Linked DNA regions of Sporocytophaga myxococcoides. The protein of the gene in region 1 interacts with the protein of each later gene in a pairwise test. Links are inferred from orthologs where the notes say so. Each region holds a gene or a part of one and is shown on either strand. Other genes may lie near its edges.

Evidence for each region.
Region 2: the proteins of recJ (region 1) and MYP_RS08330 interact in binary tests that used the Escherichia coli proteins (3 or more experiments, as listed by UniProt). The link is inferred for Sporocytophaga myxococcoides from one-to-one orthologs.

Annotation. Positions count from the first base shown.
Region 1 is NZ_BBLT01000011.1:147,010-154,192, reverse strand. What follows is about bases 2,271-5,198. They hold recJ (single-stranded-DNA-specific exonuclease RecJ), read left to right. Parts: upstream 2,271-2,846; coding sequence 2,847-4,550; downstream 4,551-5,198. Other genes in these bases: lptB (LPS export ABC transporter ATP-binding protein), read left to right, coding at 4,588-5,198; MYP_RS21355 (DUF2130 domain-containing protein), read left to right, coding at 2,271-2,754. Also shown: fumC (class II fumarate hydratase), read left to right, coding at 1-397; MYP_RS21360 (SPOR domain-containing protein), read left to right, coding at 468-1,013; more of MYP_RS21355, read left to right, coding at 1,306-2,270; more of lptB, read left to right, coding at 5,199-5,319; MYP_RS21340 (GH3 auxin-responsive promoter family protein), read left to right, coding at 5,323-6,834; MYP_RS26235 (DUF6435 family protein), read right to left, coding at 6,831-6,992. UniProt on the Escherichia coli protein: Single-stranded-DNA-specific exonuclease.
Region 2 is NZ_BBLT01000003.1:102,497-109,760, reverse strand. What follows is about bases 2,222-5,230. They hold MYP_RS08330 (type IA DNA topoisomerase), read left to right. Parts: upstream 2,222-2,526; coding sequence 2,527-4,935; downstream 4,936-5,230. Other genes in these bases: MYP_RS08325 (T9SS type A sorting domain-containing protein), read left to right, coding at 5,078-5,230. Outside these bases: MYP_RS24865 (PAS domain-containing sensor histidine kinase), read right to left, coding at 1-2,132; more of MYP_RS08325, read left to right, coding at 5,231-6,004; MYP_RS08320 (T9SS type A sorting domain-containing protein), read left to right, coding at 6,367-7,264.

The DNA.
Region 1 (7,183 bases):
TACAATGGTTTGTGCACAAGTTATTGGAAATGATGCTGCAATTTCTGTCGGTGGAATGCAAGGACATTTCGAACTAAATGTTTTCAAACCCGTAATAATCTTCAATTTGCTGATGTCGGCTAAACTAATCGGAGATGCTGCCGATAGTTTCAACAAAAATTGCGCAGTCGGTATTGAGCCAAACTTACCTTTCATCAATAAAAATCTTGAAAATTCGTTGATGCTGGTAACCGCTCTTAACACACATATCGGCTATGAAAATGCTGCTAAAATTGCAAAAAAAGCTCATAAAGAAAACAAAACCTTAAGAGAGGCAGCCATAGAACTGCAGCTATTGACTGACGAGCAATTTACAAGCTGGGTTAACGCAAAAGACATGATAGGAAGCCTTAAATAATATTTTAGGGTTTCCTGTCGGCAATTATAAAAACAGGATACTCTAAAAACATTATTAAATAGCTACTACCATGAAAAAGAGCGCTCATGTGTTCGGATTGTTAATGTTTCTGACATTTTGTGCCGGATATGCCCAATCTGATAAAGAAACTGAAAAAGAATGGGCTAAAAAACTGAAATCTCTTACTCCAATGGAGTACAAAAAGCTTGTTGAAGAAAAAGATGCTTTATCAGCCCAAGTCTCTCAAACTGCCAGTTTGAAATCTGAAGTGGACGCCAAAAATAAAGAAATAGAGCAGCTTAAAAAAAGTCTTCAATCAGGAGGAGGAGCTGGAAGTGCAAAATCCAAAACCGTACCTGGTGTCGTTTTTAAAGTGCAGGTAGGCTCTTTCAGAAACAAAGATCTGTCAAAATATTTTGACAACAATCCGAACTTCAGTGGCGAAGTAGATAAAGACGGAATAAAAAAATATACACTAGGCAACTTTGCTGATTATTGGGAAGCTAACACATTTAAAAAGGCACTAAGGGATATGGGTGTGAAAGATGCCTGGATCGTCGCTTATAAAAATGGCGAAAGAGTACCAATTAAAGATGTGCTTGAAGGTGTGTTATAAAATTCATTTAGTATGTAATTAATTATTGAAGTAAGGCTGATTCTTTCGAATCAGCTTTTTTTATCGAAATTTGTAAAGCAGACGCCCTTCATAACGCCCGGCAAAAATCTTTTTTTAACTCCTTTATTACCATGATTTTTCGGTGAATTTTTAAAAGCACCAATCAACCTACATCCCGCAAACCTATTGATATTTAAGACCTTGTCTTTATATATCTATTTAAAACTTTAACTACCCTTTTCGCCTTCCGCTACATATTTATTATCTTTAAAAATACTTCAAGAATTTTCTAGTGGAAAATAAAATTACCTGCCCTAAATGCGCCCATCATTTCAATGTAGAGGAGGCGCTTGCCAGTCATATAGAGGAAAAACTAAAACAGGATTTTGAAAAAATCCAGAAACAAAAAGAAGCGGAACTTGCCGAAAAAGAGAATAAACTTCGTGCTTATCAGGCCAAGCTGCTCAAGGAACGGGAAGATCAGGAGGCTCAGCTGAAAAAAACACTGATTCTGGAGAAACAGAAAATAGAAGAACAGCTCAAAGGAAAGGTGAAAGAGGATTTTGAAATGCAACTTAAAACGATGCAGGAAGAAATCGAGGAACGCAAAAAAGAAAACCGTGAGTTGAAAACTAAGGAACTCGATCTTTTGAAAAAAGAAAAAGAACTGAAAGAGAAAAGCGATGAGCTTGAACTGGAGTTGGAGAAAAAGCTTTTGAGCAAAACCAAAGAATTGGAGGATCAGCTCAAAGGTAAAGTAAAAGAAGACTTCGAACTTCAGCTCAAGAATTTACAAGAGGAAGTTGAAGAGCGGAAGAAAGAAAACCGCGAACTGAAAACCAAAGAACTTGAGCTGCTAAAAAAAGAAAAGGAGCTGAACGATCAAAAGGAAGAACTTGAGCTGGAAATGGAAAAAAGATTTCTCAATAAGGCCAAGGATATGGAAGAGGACATCCGCAAAAGGATGGATGAAAACAATCAACTGAAGATCAAAGAAAAAGATATGCAACTGGATTCTTTGAGAAAGCAGATTGATGAGATGAAAAGAAAGGCAGAACAAGGCTCTATGCAATTGCAAGGTGAAGCACAGGAAGTAGTCCTTGAAGGAATGCTCAGGGAGGTTTTTCCATTTGACCTAGTAGAAGAAGTTGGAAAAGGGGTAAGAGGAGCTGACGTAATTCAAACAGTAAGAAACTCTTCAGGAAAAGATTGCGGAAAAATTATCTATGAAAGTAAGCGGACAAAGGCTTTCAGCGATGGCTGGATTGAAAAACTGAAAGGAGACCTTCGCGGACAAAAAGCGGATCTGGCTGTCCTTGTAACAGAAACTATGCCCAAGGATATGGAAAAGTTTGGCCTGCGGGACGGCGTCTGGGTTTGCTCTTTCAATGAAGTGAAAGGAGTTGCGATGATTCTCAGAGATACCCTTATCAAATTGACAGAAGTAAAATTGTCACAGGAAAATAAGGGAGATAAAATGCAAATGCTTTACGATTATCTCACCGGAAATGAATTCCGTCAGCAGATGGAAGCAATTGTTGAAGGCTTTTCTTCCATGCAGGAAGCTCTTGCAAAAGAAAAACTCGTTACTCAAAAACTTTGGAAAGAAAGGGAAAAACAACTGGAAAAAGTCCTTCATAATACAGTAGATATGTACGGCTCCATTAAGGGAATAGCAGGTAAAGCAGTCGGAGATATTAAATACCTTGAGACTCCTGATTTGCTGGAAGAAGGTGATTAATTAATGCCTTTCAGGTAATAAACCCGGAATATTTGCCCATATCATCCATTTTTTATAAAAAAGTCGCTATTTTTTTATAATTTGTATGCTTTATGGAAAAGCGTTGGGTATTTAAACATGTTCCCTCGGCTCAAAACATTGAGTCATTATCACAGGCGATTAATATCAACGCTTCCCTTGCTTCTCTGCTCATTCAAAGAGGAATTAATACATTTGAAGAAGCCAGGGATTTCTTCAGACCTTCTCTGGAAAATCTCCATGATCCATATCTTATGGAAGATATGGACAAAGCAGTGTCAAGGCTTTGCGAAGCCATGGATAATGAAGAAAAAATCCTTATTTACGGTGATTATGATGTCGATGGCACTACCTCTGTAACTCTTGTCTATGGCTTTCTCAGCAACTACTATGAAAACCTTGAATTTTATATTCCTGACAGATACAAAGAAGGGTATGGCATTTCAAAAACCGGTATAGACTGGGCCCTTGAGAATGGCTTTTCCCTCATTATCAGTCTCGACTGTGGCATTAAATCATTAAATGAAATATCATATGCTGCAGAGTTGGGAATAGATTTTATAGTGTGCGACCATCACAAGCCCGGTGATATGCTTCCCATGGCCTGTGCTGTCCTGGACCCGAAAAGAGCTGACTGTAATTATCCTTATAAGGAACTATCTGGCTGCGGTGTTGGCTTTAAGTTAATGCAGGCGCTATGTATAGACTTAGGGCTGGAAGAAGAACTGCTCTTTAGTTTTCTTGACCTACTTGCAGTAAGTATTGCTTCCGACATAGTACCTATTACTGGTGAAAACAGGATATTAACCTACCATGGTTTAAAGGTATTGAACGAGTCTCCACGTCCAGGGATGAAAGCGCTCATAGATATTTCCGGCGTATCAAAAGAACTTACAATCAACAATATCGTCTTCGGACTTGGACCGAGAATAAATGCAGCAGGAAGAATTGCACATGCCAAACATGCAGTTCACTTACTTATTGCCAAGGACCAGGATGAAGCAGATCTCCTGGCAGAAAAGATTAATGAAAAGAACAAAGTAAGGAAGGATTTTGACCTGAATATCACTGATGAGGCGATTAGAATGATTCAGGAAGAAGTGGCATTGGATTCAAAATCAACTGTCCTTTTCAAAAATGACTGGCATAAAGGTGTTATAGGTATAGTGGCGTCCAGATGCATTGAGAAGTTTTACAGGCCAACCATTATTCTTACAGAGAACAATGGTATGGCTACAGGATCTGCAAGATCAGTAGACGGATTTGATGTCTATGAAGCAATCGCTAAATGCTCTGATCTACTTGAACAGTTTGGAGGACACACTTATGCCGCCGGACTTACAATGAAGCTTGAGAATATCAAAGCGTTTCAGGAAAGATTTGAACAGGTTGTTTCCTGCGATATACGTCAGGAAGATTTAATACCCAAACTGGATGTCGATCTAAAAATAGAGTTATCTCAGATTAATCAGAAGTTTTACAATATTCTGAAACAATTAGCACCATTCGGACCAGGGAACATGGATCCTGTCTTTATTTCGGAAAATGTCAGAGACGATGGCTCAGCAAGATTGCTGAAAGATCAGCACCTTAAACTGAGAATTTCCCAAGACGGTTTTAATGCAATTGAAGCAATTGGTTTTAACATGGTGGAACCGTTTAAAAGAATTTCGAAGGGAGAACCTTTTAATATTTGTTACCATATTTACGAAAATGAATTTAATGGTAAAAAATCTTTGCAATTATTCATAAAGGATATAAAATTTGTCACTAATTAAAAGAGGGTCTTACTTTTATTTTGTTATATAATCAGAGATGATACTCAGAGCTGAACATTTAATTAAAAGATATAAAGCCAGGACAGTAGTTAACAACGTTTCGGTAGAAGTTAATCAAGGAGAAATTGTGGGACTGCTGGGACCTAACGGAGCTGGAAAAACCACTTCATTTTACATGATAGTAGGCCTAATAAAGCCTAATGAAGGTAAAATTTTTCTGGAAGATGAGGAAATAACCAAACTTCCAATGTACCAAAGAGCAAAGAGAGGTGTAGGCTATCTTGCCCAGGAAGCCTCAGTTTTCAGAACACTTACAGTGGAGGAAAATATCATGGCAGTTCTGGAAATGACTAAACTTTCCAAAACCGAACAAAAGAATAAACTTCAGGAACTTCTGGACGAATTCAGCCTGAACCATGTGAGAAAAAATATAGGTATGGTTCTTTCGGGAGGAGAAAGAAGAAGAACAGAAATAGCCCGCGCACTGGCCGTAGATCCGAAGTTTGTGCTACTGGATGAGCCATTTGCAGGAGTAGACCCTATTGCAGTTGAAGAGATACAATCAATAGTTGCTAAACTTAAGAATAAAAATATCGGTATACTTATTACTGATCACAATGTAAACGAAACACTTTCCATTACAGACAGAGCTTATCTTTTATTTGAAGGAAAGATTCTGAAATCAGGCACTGCGGAAGAACTTGCTGCCGATGAGCAAGTTAGAAGAGTTTATCTTGGAAAACATTTCGAATTGAAAAGAAAGATTTAAAGAATGATTCTGAATCTTATAATGAAGAATATTCTCAAGAGGCGTATTGGCCATATTGAGCGCTTTATGAAAAATCCTCATGAGATTCAGGAGCAGTTATTTTTTGACCTTATCCGAAAAGGAAAAAATACTGAATGGGGGAAAAAGTTTGGTTATAGCTCCATTCAGTCTATTGAAAAATTTAAAAATACTGTACCTGTATCACCTTATGAATCTTTGTTTCCCTACATAGACCGCATGATGCAGGGTGAACAGAATATTCTTTGGCCAACTAAAATCTCCTGGTTCTCAAAATCATCCGGGACGACCAATGCCAAAAGTAAATTTATACCTGTTTCCAAAGAAGCATTGTACAATTGTCACTATAAAGGCGGGAAAGACCTACTCTGCCTTTTTTTTAGTAATAACCCTGCCAGCAGACTATTTAATGGAAAAAATCTTGCTATAGGAGGTTCTTATTATAAAAATCCCAAGTGGAAGGACTCATTTTATGGTGATGTTTCTGCTGTTATCATGGCCAATCTTCCTATGTGGGCCCAATATTCAAGAACGCCTGATCTCAATATTGCCCTGATGGACGAATGGGAACAGAAAATTGAGAAAATGGCCAAAGCAACTCTAAACGAAAATGTGACTTGTATCAGTGGGGTACCGACATGGACAATTGTGCTTCTAAACAGGATACTTGAGCTTACCGGCAAAAAGAACATGCTTGAGATATGGCCGAATTTTGAAGTTTTCTATCATGGCGCTGTAGCTTTCTCTCCATATAGAGAAATATTCAAAAACTTCTTCCCTGCTTCTCATGTAGACTACATGGAAACCTACACCGCATCGGAAGGATTCTTTGGAATACAGGATCAGAAAGGATCTGATGAATTGCTGCTAATGCTGGATTATGGAATTTACTATGAATTTATAGACATTGACCACCAGGACGATGAATTTCCTAAAAGCTATTCCTTACATGAGGTTGAGCTGAATAAGAGCTATGCCATGGTAATTTCTACCAATGCAGGTTTGTGGAGATATAAAATTGGTGACACTGTAAAATTTACTTCCCTTGCTCCTTATAGGATAAAAATCACAGGGAGAACCAAACATTTCATCAATGCTTTTGGAGAAGAACTAATGGTTGAGAATGCAGAAACAGCAGTTTCCAAAGCAGGCATGAAAACCAGCTCAATTGTGAGCAATTTCACTGCAGCTCCGGTATTTTTTGAAGGTAACAAAAATGGTCGACATGAATGGGTTATTGAATTTTCTCAGTCACCAAAGGATTTACACCAGTTTTCCCAAATATTAGATGAAGAGCTTAAAGTTGTAAATTCCGACTACGAGGCAAAACGATACAAGGATATAGCACTTCAGGAACCGATTATTCATTCAGTACCCCAAGGGACTTTTTATAAGTGGATGAAACAGAGAGGTAAACTGGGCGGTCAGAATAAAGTGCCCAGATTATCCAACTCCCGTGAATTTGTAGAGGATATTTTAAAGAACTTGAACCTCTAACTGTAAATTACATTGCTCATAAGCTTGTCAGCCATGGCATTTAATGCCAGCGATCTTTTTATATCTCCATTTTTCTGGGCTTCAAGCGCATCAAGTCTGAGTTTTGTATAATACTTTCTCAGCTTTTGTTGTTGAAAATATTTAAAGAGATTCCACATAACTAAAACTACTTTAGAGTACAACCTCAAATCAAAATAAATTGTTAAAGCTATTTGGCACACTTCTAAAAAATAAAATTGAGCGTCTGGTCTCCAAATGATACGTCTTATTGAAATCCTGCAAAATTTTTATTCCTTGCCAAAAATTGGACAATTTCAACATGGCAATAAAAAATTTTACAAGCGGAAAA
Region 2 (7,264 bases), on another replicon or contig:
TTACTCTGGGCCTTGTCAAGCTTATCATAAGCATTCGTCAGCTCGTCATTCTTTATCTTTAAGGTTTCCTCTGTTCGTTTGATTTCTGTAATATCCAAAATTGAGCCTACAACCCTGGCTCCTTGTCCACTCTCATCTTTATATATTTTGGCTCTGGATATCAGGTTTTGAGTTTTTTCTCCGACATTGATCCTGAAATCAACATCTATCATCTTATTATCAAGGACAGCCTCCTCTACAAGTTTAAACATCTTCCGAGCGTCATCTTCTGGTATCAAATCCTGAATTTCCTCCAACCTCACTGTTCCGTTATTTCCGTTTAATCCAAATATTTTAAAAAACTCCTGCGTTCCCTGAACAATATTTGTTTTCATATTCCAATCAAAGCTTCCGACATGGCCGATTTTTTGTGCCTCAACCAACTGTGCTTCACTATATTTTAGCGCTTCTTCTGCTTCAACCCTATCTGTAATATCTTGAGTAACCCCTAAAATCTGAAAGGGCATCCCTTTTTCATCCCTTGCAAAAATTGTATCCATACTGATGAACCAGCTCCATTTCCCTCTTGCGTCCTTCATTCTATAGACAAGTTTTCTTATCTCACCTTCTTTCGCATTCACAAAATCATTGAAATACCTGGTTATCTTCGGCAAATCATCAGGATGCAGAAAAGTGGTCAACACATTGGTGCCAAGGTCCTTCAACCCCTCCGGAGAATAGCCCAATACGTCACCCACTGTACGGTTTGCATAGACATTTTTTTGCTCCCTGATGTCATATATATAAAGAATGTTGGGAATAGTTTCAGCGACCTTTTGAATGAAATTAGCATTCTGCTTTAGAGTCTCTTCTGCGCTTTTAAGATCATTAATGTCTGAAGCAGTAAATAAAATTTGTGTAACCTCGCCATTCCCATTCCTTTTAAAAACAATAGACCTGGAATAATACCATCTCCAGTTTCCGGCCTTATCCTTTATCCTGAACTCCATTATACTTTCTTCATTCTCCTTAATAGATCTATAACTTTTACTCCTATTAATGACAGTTTTAAGATCATCAGGATGAATTATTTCCAACAAATGGTTATAACCATTTTTCTTTACATCAACTTCTTTTATGGCAAGGTTTTCAAAAATATTCTCATTATAATAAATAAGCTCATTATCTTCGACTCTGATAACAAGTATAATTATTGGGGCTAATTTGGCTATCTGTTCTAACAGCTCCTGACTTTGCCTTAATAGCCCCTCTGTCTCTCTGAGGTGAGTGATATCCTGTGTAATTCCTTTTAACAATTTTACTTTGCCATCCTTATCTTTTTCCGGCACAGCATAAGTTCTTACGATTCTATGTTGCCCATCAGGTCGTATGATCTCATATTCATGAGTATAAGAAGTCCCAAACTCCAGAGCATTATGAATGTTTTCTTGTATTCTCTCTGAAGCTTCTTTTGTCATTAGCGGAAAGATATCATCTAAGCCCATCGAAGATTTATAAGACAACCCGAACATTCTGAAAAGCTCATCAGACCAAGAGTAAACACCTGTAGAAAGATCAAACTCCCAATTACCAAGTTCGGCCATTCTTTGTGACTCTTCAAGCCGCTTTTCTTTAACCAGGAGTTTTTGCTCCGTTTCTTTTTGCGACTTGATAATTCTTTCGGATTCTTCTTTCTGAATATCAGTATATGCCTCAATCGCCCTTTTTTCATGTACCGTATAAAAGTCAACTATCTCATTAATAATTTTCAAGGCAAGATCAAGGTCATGAGTGTAATAAGGGAGAAATTTCAACAAGGCTTTTTTTCGTGCGCCATAATCAACAGCAATATCCATAGCAGTTACTTGTAATCTGGAAAGTTCCTGAAGCTGATCCGACTTCCAATCAGATATCCCTCTTTCTATGTCTTCGTTTCCTCTACCTTCCATCATATGCCTAAGGAATACTGTAAGACGCTTTTCTATAATCTTTAAAAATTCTTCATCCGTTAAATGGTTCAACCATTTCAGCAATGGCTGTTCCAACTCCCTCTTAATAACCAATTCCTGCTTGGCAAGGTCGGTGAGGTGGTTCTGAAATAAAAAATGAGCATAATCTTTAAGATAAAGAATTTCTACACCTGCCTTATTCATTAAATCAAAAACAATCTGTCCATTTGAAAAGATATATCGACTCAAAAACCGGGCAATTTTGATTATGTTTAAAATAGTTTATGACCTTGATTGAGTCATGACGAGCTTGAGCAAAAGGGTTTCCCGTATTCTTAAATGAAAAGAAAACTTTTATTCTCTCCTTAGAGGTTTGGTCTAATTTTGTCTTTTAAAAATTTTCTATGTACACAAATCATTCCTTCATAAAAATGAATAATTCTAAGGCTGACTGTTCTTCAGAGACTTACCAAACAATTGTTATCCAGCACCTTCATCTCCATGACAGAAAAACTTGTTAATAACTCTGGCTTTTTCAATGAAATCACTTTTCAATTTTTTAGTATCTTTAAAATCCTGAAATTTTAAACTAGCGAAATTGAAAGTCTGCATAGCCGAAAAACCAAGTGTTGCGAGAGAAATTGCCGAACTTCTGGGAGCCAAAAACAGAAAAGACGGTTATTTTGAAGGTAATGGTTATCAGGTAACCTGGACTATTGGCCATCTTTGTACACTGAAAGAACCGCAAGACTATGATGCTCAGTTAAAATGGTGGAACATTCAACACCTTCCTATTCTTCCTCCAAAGTTTGGCATTAAGGGTATTAACAACCCAGGAATGGAAAAACAACTTAAAACCATAACAAAACTGGTTAATGAAGCTACTGAAGTCATCAACTGTGGTGACGCTGGTCAGGAAGGGGAACTCATTCAGCGTTGGGTGCTTACAAAAGCTAACTGTACTAAACCTGTCAAGCGCCTCTGGATTTCCTCTCTGACTGAAGAGGCTATGAAAGAAGGTTTCAGGAATCTGAAAGACAGTAAAGAGTATGATCTGCTTTACGCGGCAGGGAGCTCAAGAGCTATTGGAGACTGGCTGCTCGGAATCAATGCTACGAGACTATATACTCTGAAATATGCTCAGGGCAAACAACTGCTCTCTATTGGACGGGTTCAAACTCCAACACTGGCTCTGATTGTTAACAGATATCTTGAAATAGAGAACTTTAAACCTCAGACTTATTGGGAGCTTAAAACTATATACCGGGATGTTGTCTTCTCGGCAAAAAATGGAAAGTTTAACGTAAAAGAGGATGCAGAGAAGATTCTTCAGAACATACAGAACGAGCTGTTTACAATTATTTCCTTTACCAAGAAAAAAGGTAAGGAAAGTGCTCCTAAGCTGTTTGACCTCACATCTTTGCAGGTTGAGTGTAATAAAAAATTCGGATATTCTGCTGATCTCACGCTTAATACGGTCCAGAGCCTTTATGAAAAAAAGCTGGTCACTTATCCAAGGGTGGATACCATGTATCTTCCAGATGATATTTATCCGAAAATAAAAGGAATACTTTCATCTATGACTGGTTATGCTGCGCTTACTCAGCCTTTGCTGGGGAGTGCTATCAAAAAGTCAAAGAACGTGTTCGATGACAAAAAAGTAACGGACCACCACGCAATTATTCCTACCAATATTAAAGCCGGAAACCTGGGTGGATATGAAGGCAATGTCTATGATCTTATAGCAAGACGTTTCATTGCTGCTTTTTATCCCGATTGTCAGGTTTCAAAAACAGAAGTTATCGGTAAAGTTAAAGATACCGAATTCAAAGCGACAGGTAAACAGATTCTGGAGGAAGGCTGGAGAGCAGTATACAAGGAAGAGAAAAAAGAAGAAGACGCAGAGCAGGATGACGACCAGATACTCCCTGAATTCAAAGAAGGAGAATCCGGCCCTCACAAACCAACACTCGCAGAGAAGCAGACAAAACCTCCAAAACATTATACGGAAGCAACATTGCTCAGAGCAATGGAAACAGCAGGTAAACAGGTAGCTGATGAAGAACTAAGAGAAGCAATGAAGGAAAATGGAATTGGAAGACCTTCGACACGAGCCAATATCATTGAAACTTTATTTAAGAGAAATTATATTAAGAAAGAAAAGAAAAATTTGATTCCCACCATCACGGGAATTCAGCTGATACAAACAATAGATTACGAATTACTGAAATCTGCCGAATTGACCGGCAAGTGGGAGAAGAAACTTCGTGATATAGAGAAAGGGTCCTTTGACGCCCGGGTCTTTCTCAATGAAATGAAACACATGGTAACTCAAATTGTTCACCATGTTAAAAACTCCAATGCGAAAAGAATTGCCATAGAAGTTACGCCTGCTGAGTCTGAACAAAAAAAGAAATCAGAAAATAAAGAGCAGAAAACCAAAAGTAAAAAAACTGAAACTGGTCAGGATACAGATATAAACCTTAGCTGCCCTAAATGTAAAAAGGGACTCATGATGAAAGGCAAAAAAGCATTTGGTTGTTCTGAATATAAAAATGGCTGCAGCTTTCTTGTGCCATTCGAGCTATTTGGCAAAACCCTTCCTGACAAACAACTTCAGTCACTTATTAAATCCGGTAAGACTGCCAACATTAAAGGCCTGAAAAAAGAAAGCGGAGAAGAAATTGAAGGAACTATTAAACTTGACGATCACTTCAATCCTGTTATTGAGGAAAAACAAGCAGAAACGCTTATTTGCCCTAAATGTAAAAAGGGTACTATCCTTGAAGGTAAGGCTGCATATGGTTGCGCCGAATGGAAGTCCGGATGTTATTTCCGAATACCCCTTTTATTTATGCAAAAGGAAATAAATAAAAATCACCTGAAGGCTTTGATTTCCAGTAAAGAAACTCCTGTCATTAAAGGTTTAACAGATGAATCAGGAGCAAAGACAAATGCAAAATTGAAACTTAATAGCACTTGGTCAATTGAAATATGCAAATCCTAAAGTGTAAAGATTTTTAAAAAAACTGACTATCCTGTTTTAAGCCAGCATACCGGCACCTAAATTTTTGTTTAAAATATACCTCAATTGCAGAAGGTATCAGATAATCAGTAATTTTTGCTTATAAACTTTTAACCATTTATATATGAAAAAAACAGTTATCAAATTTTTAATGCTTCTTGCAGCTATTCCGTCTTATGCTCAAATTGAAAACGGAGGTTTTGAATACTGGGAGACCAACTCAAATGGAAATGAAGAACCAACAGGGTGGACTTGTGACTTTTATCCCGGGGTTCTGGAAGACTTGCCGGCTCCTTTTGAAAAAGATCCTGATGCTTATACCGGTTCCTATGCTATCACTTTGAAAAATATTGTAGAAATTGAAGAAGACGGTAACAACAGTGAGATTATTGGAATCTATGGGTATCTCATGCTTGGAAAATTTAATTTTGAAACTGATAAGCTGGTTGGTCAGGCCATAAACGAAAGACCTATTGCCATTTCTGGATATTACAAATTTAATCAGGGCGCTCCTCTGGATTCTGACATTTATGATACAGCAAAAATTGATGTGGCTTTATCCAAATGGAATCCAGCTCATAATGTATCCGATTCACTAGTCACTGCTTCATTAAAGATATTCGAAACCAAAACCGAGTATACTAAATTCACATTAAATCTCAATTATGACGATGGTGCAATACCTGATACCCTTATTATTATGATTTCTACAGGCCCTGAAAGTCATAGTGGCTTCAATGGAACCACATTTACCATAGATGATCTTTCTTACACTACTGTAACTGGTTTAAGCCATCCGATTTCACGTTTGTATTCTGGCAAAACCTATCCCAACCCAGCAACTATTGAGGTTAACTTTAAAGATCTTCCCTCAGAGTCTCGTTTAATAGTAGTTAAAGATCTTTCCGGAAAAATGGTAAAGACACTAAGCTTAACATCAGATAATATCAATTTAGAAACCTCCGAGCTCAATTCAGGAATGTATTTATATACTGTTTTAGACAGTGAAGAGAATGTTCTATATACCGGCAAGCTTAATATCAAAAAATAAGCATACCATTTCTTCTATTCTCCGGTTTCCTGAAATCTTACAGACAAAGACAGCCGGAGAATTGAAAAAAAGTTAACGGTGAACAATCTAAAGGGATCCGGTCATAGATAAAAGCAAAACCTTGAATTTGTAGGAAATCCAGTTCTTTGTCAATTGAAATAAGCCTTTTATAAAGTCCTATATATAAATGAATTTGTAATTTATATATTACAGTCAAGCATATTGATTTTTAATGCAATGTCCTGAAACAAAGGGCGACTGTTTTTTAAAGACAGAGTCGTATCATGTATCCATGAATCTGATCAAGCCTTAAGAATTAATTATACAAAGGTTTTAGTTTCTTCAATTTTTAAACTGATTATATGAAAAAAATAGTTATTAAATTTTTACTGCTTTTCGCTGTTGTTCCTTCTTTTGCACAAATTGAAAACAGCGGATTTGAAAACTGGGAAATAAATTCTAACGGAGTTGAATTGCCTTCCGGGTGGTCCAGCGAATTCACTCCTGTTTCAACAAGTGATCTGCCTGTCAAAAAAGACCAGTCTTCATATTCTGGTTCATATGCCGTCACTTTAAAAAATATTCTGGAAGAAAGACAATCTGGAGGTGTCGTTACAACCTATGCAAATGTAGGAACTCTTTTCCTAGGTAGTTTTGACAGAAATGATTACAAACTGCCAGGTCAATCAATAAATGAGATACCTGCAGCTATTACTGGATATTATAAATTTTCACAAGGAGCTACTCAAGATTCTGATAATTATGATACTGCAACGGTTGAAGTTGTTTTAGCAAAATGGAACCCTTCCGCGGAAGTATTTGATATACTTGTTCGTCGCACATTAAAGATATACGAAACCAAAATAGAGTATACTAAATTTACTATCAACCTTGATTACGAAGGTAATATAATCCCAGACAAACTCTCCATTATCTTTTCAACAGCTCAAGCGGGCCAGATCTCTGATGGTACTTCATTAACTATTGATGATCTTTCTTATTCAACTGTCACAAGTGTAAGCACTCCTATATCCAGTTTATTTACTGGCAAGGCATATCCTAATCCTGCAACAGATGAGGTTAAGTTTATTGACCTGCCTGAAGAATCTTCTTCAATAATGGTAAAAGATATTTCGGGAAGAGTTGTGAAAAAACTTAGCTTAACATCTGATAATATTGACTTAGATACAACTGATCTTAATTCAGGAATGTATTTATATACTGTATTAGGAAGAGGGGAAAACGTTTTATATACAGGTA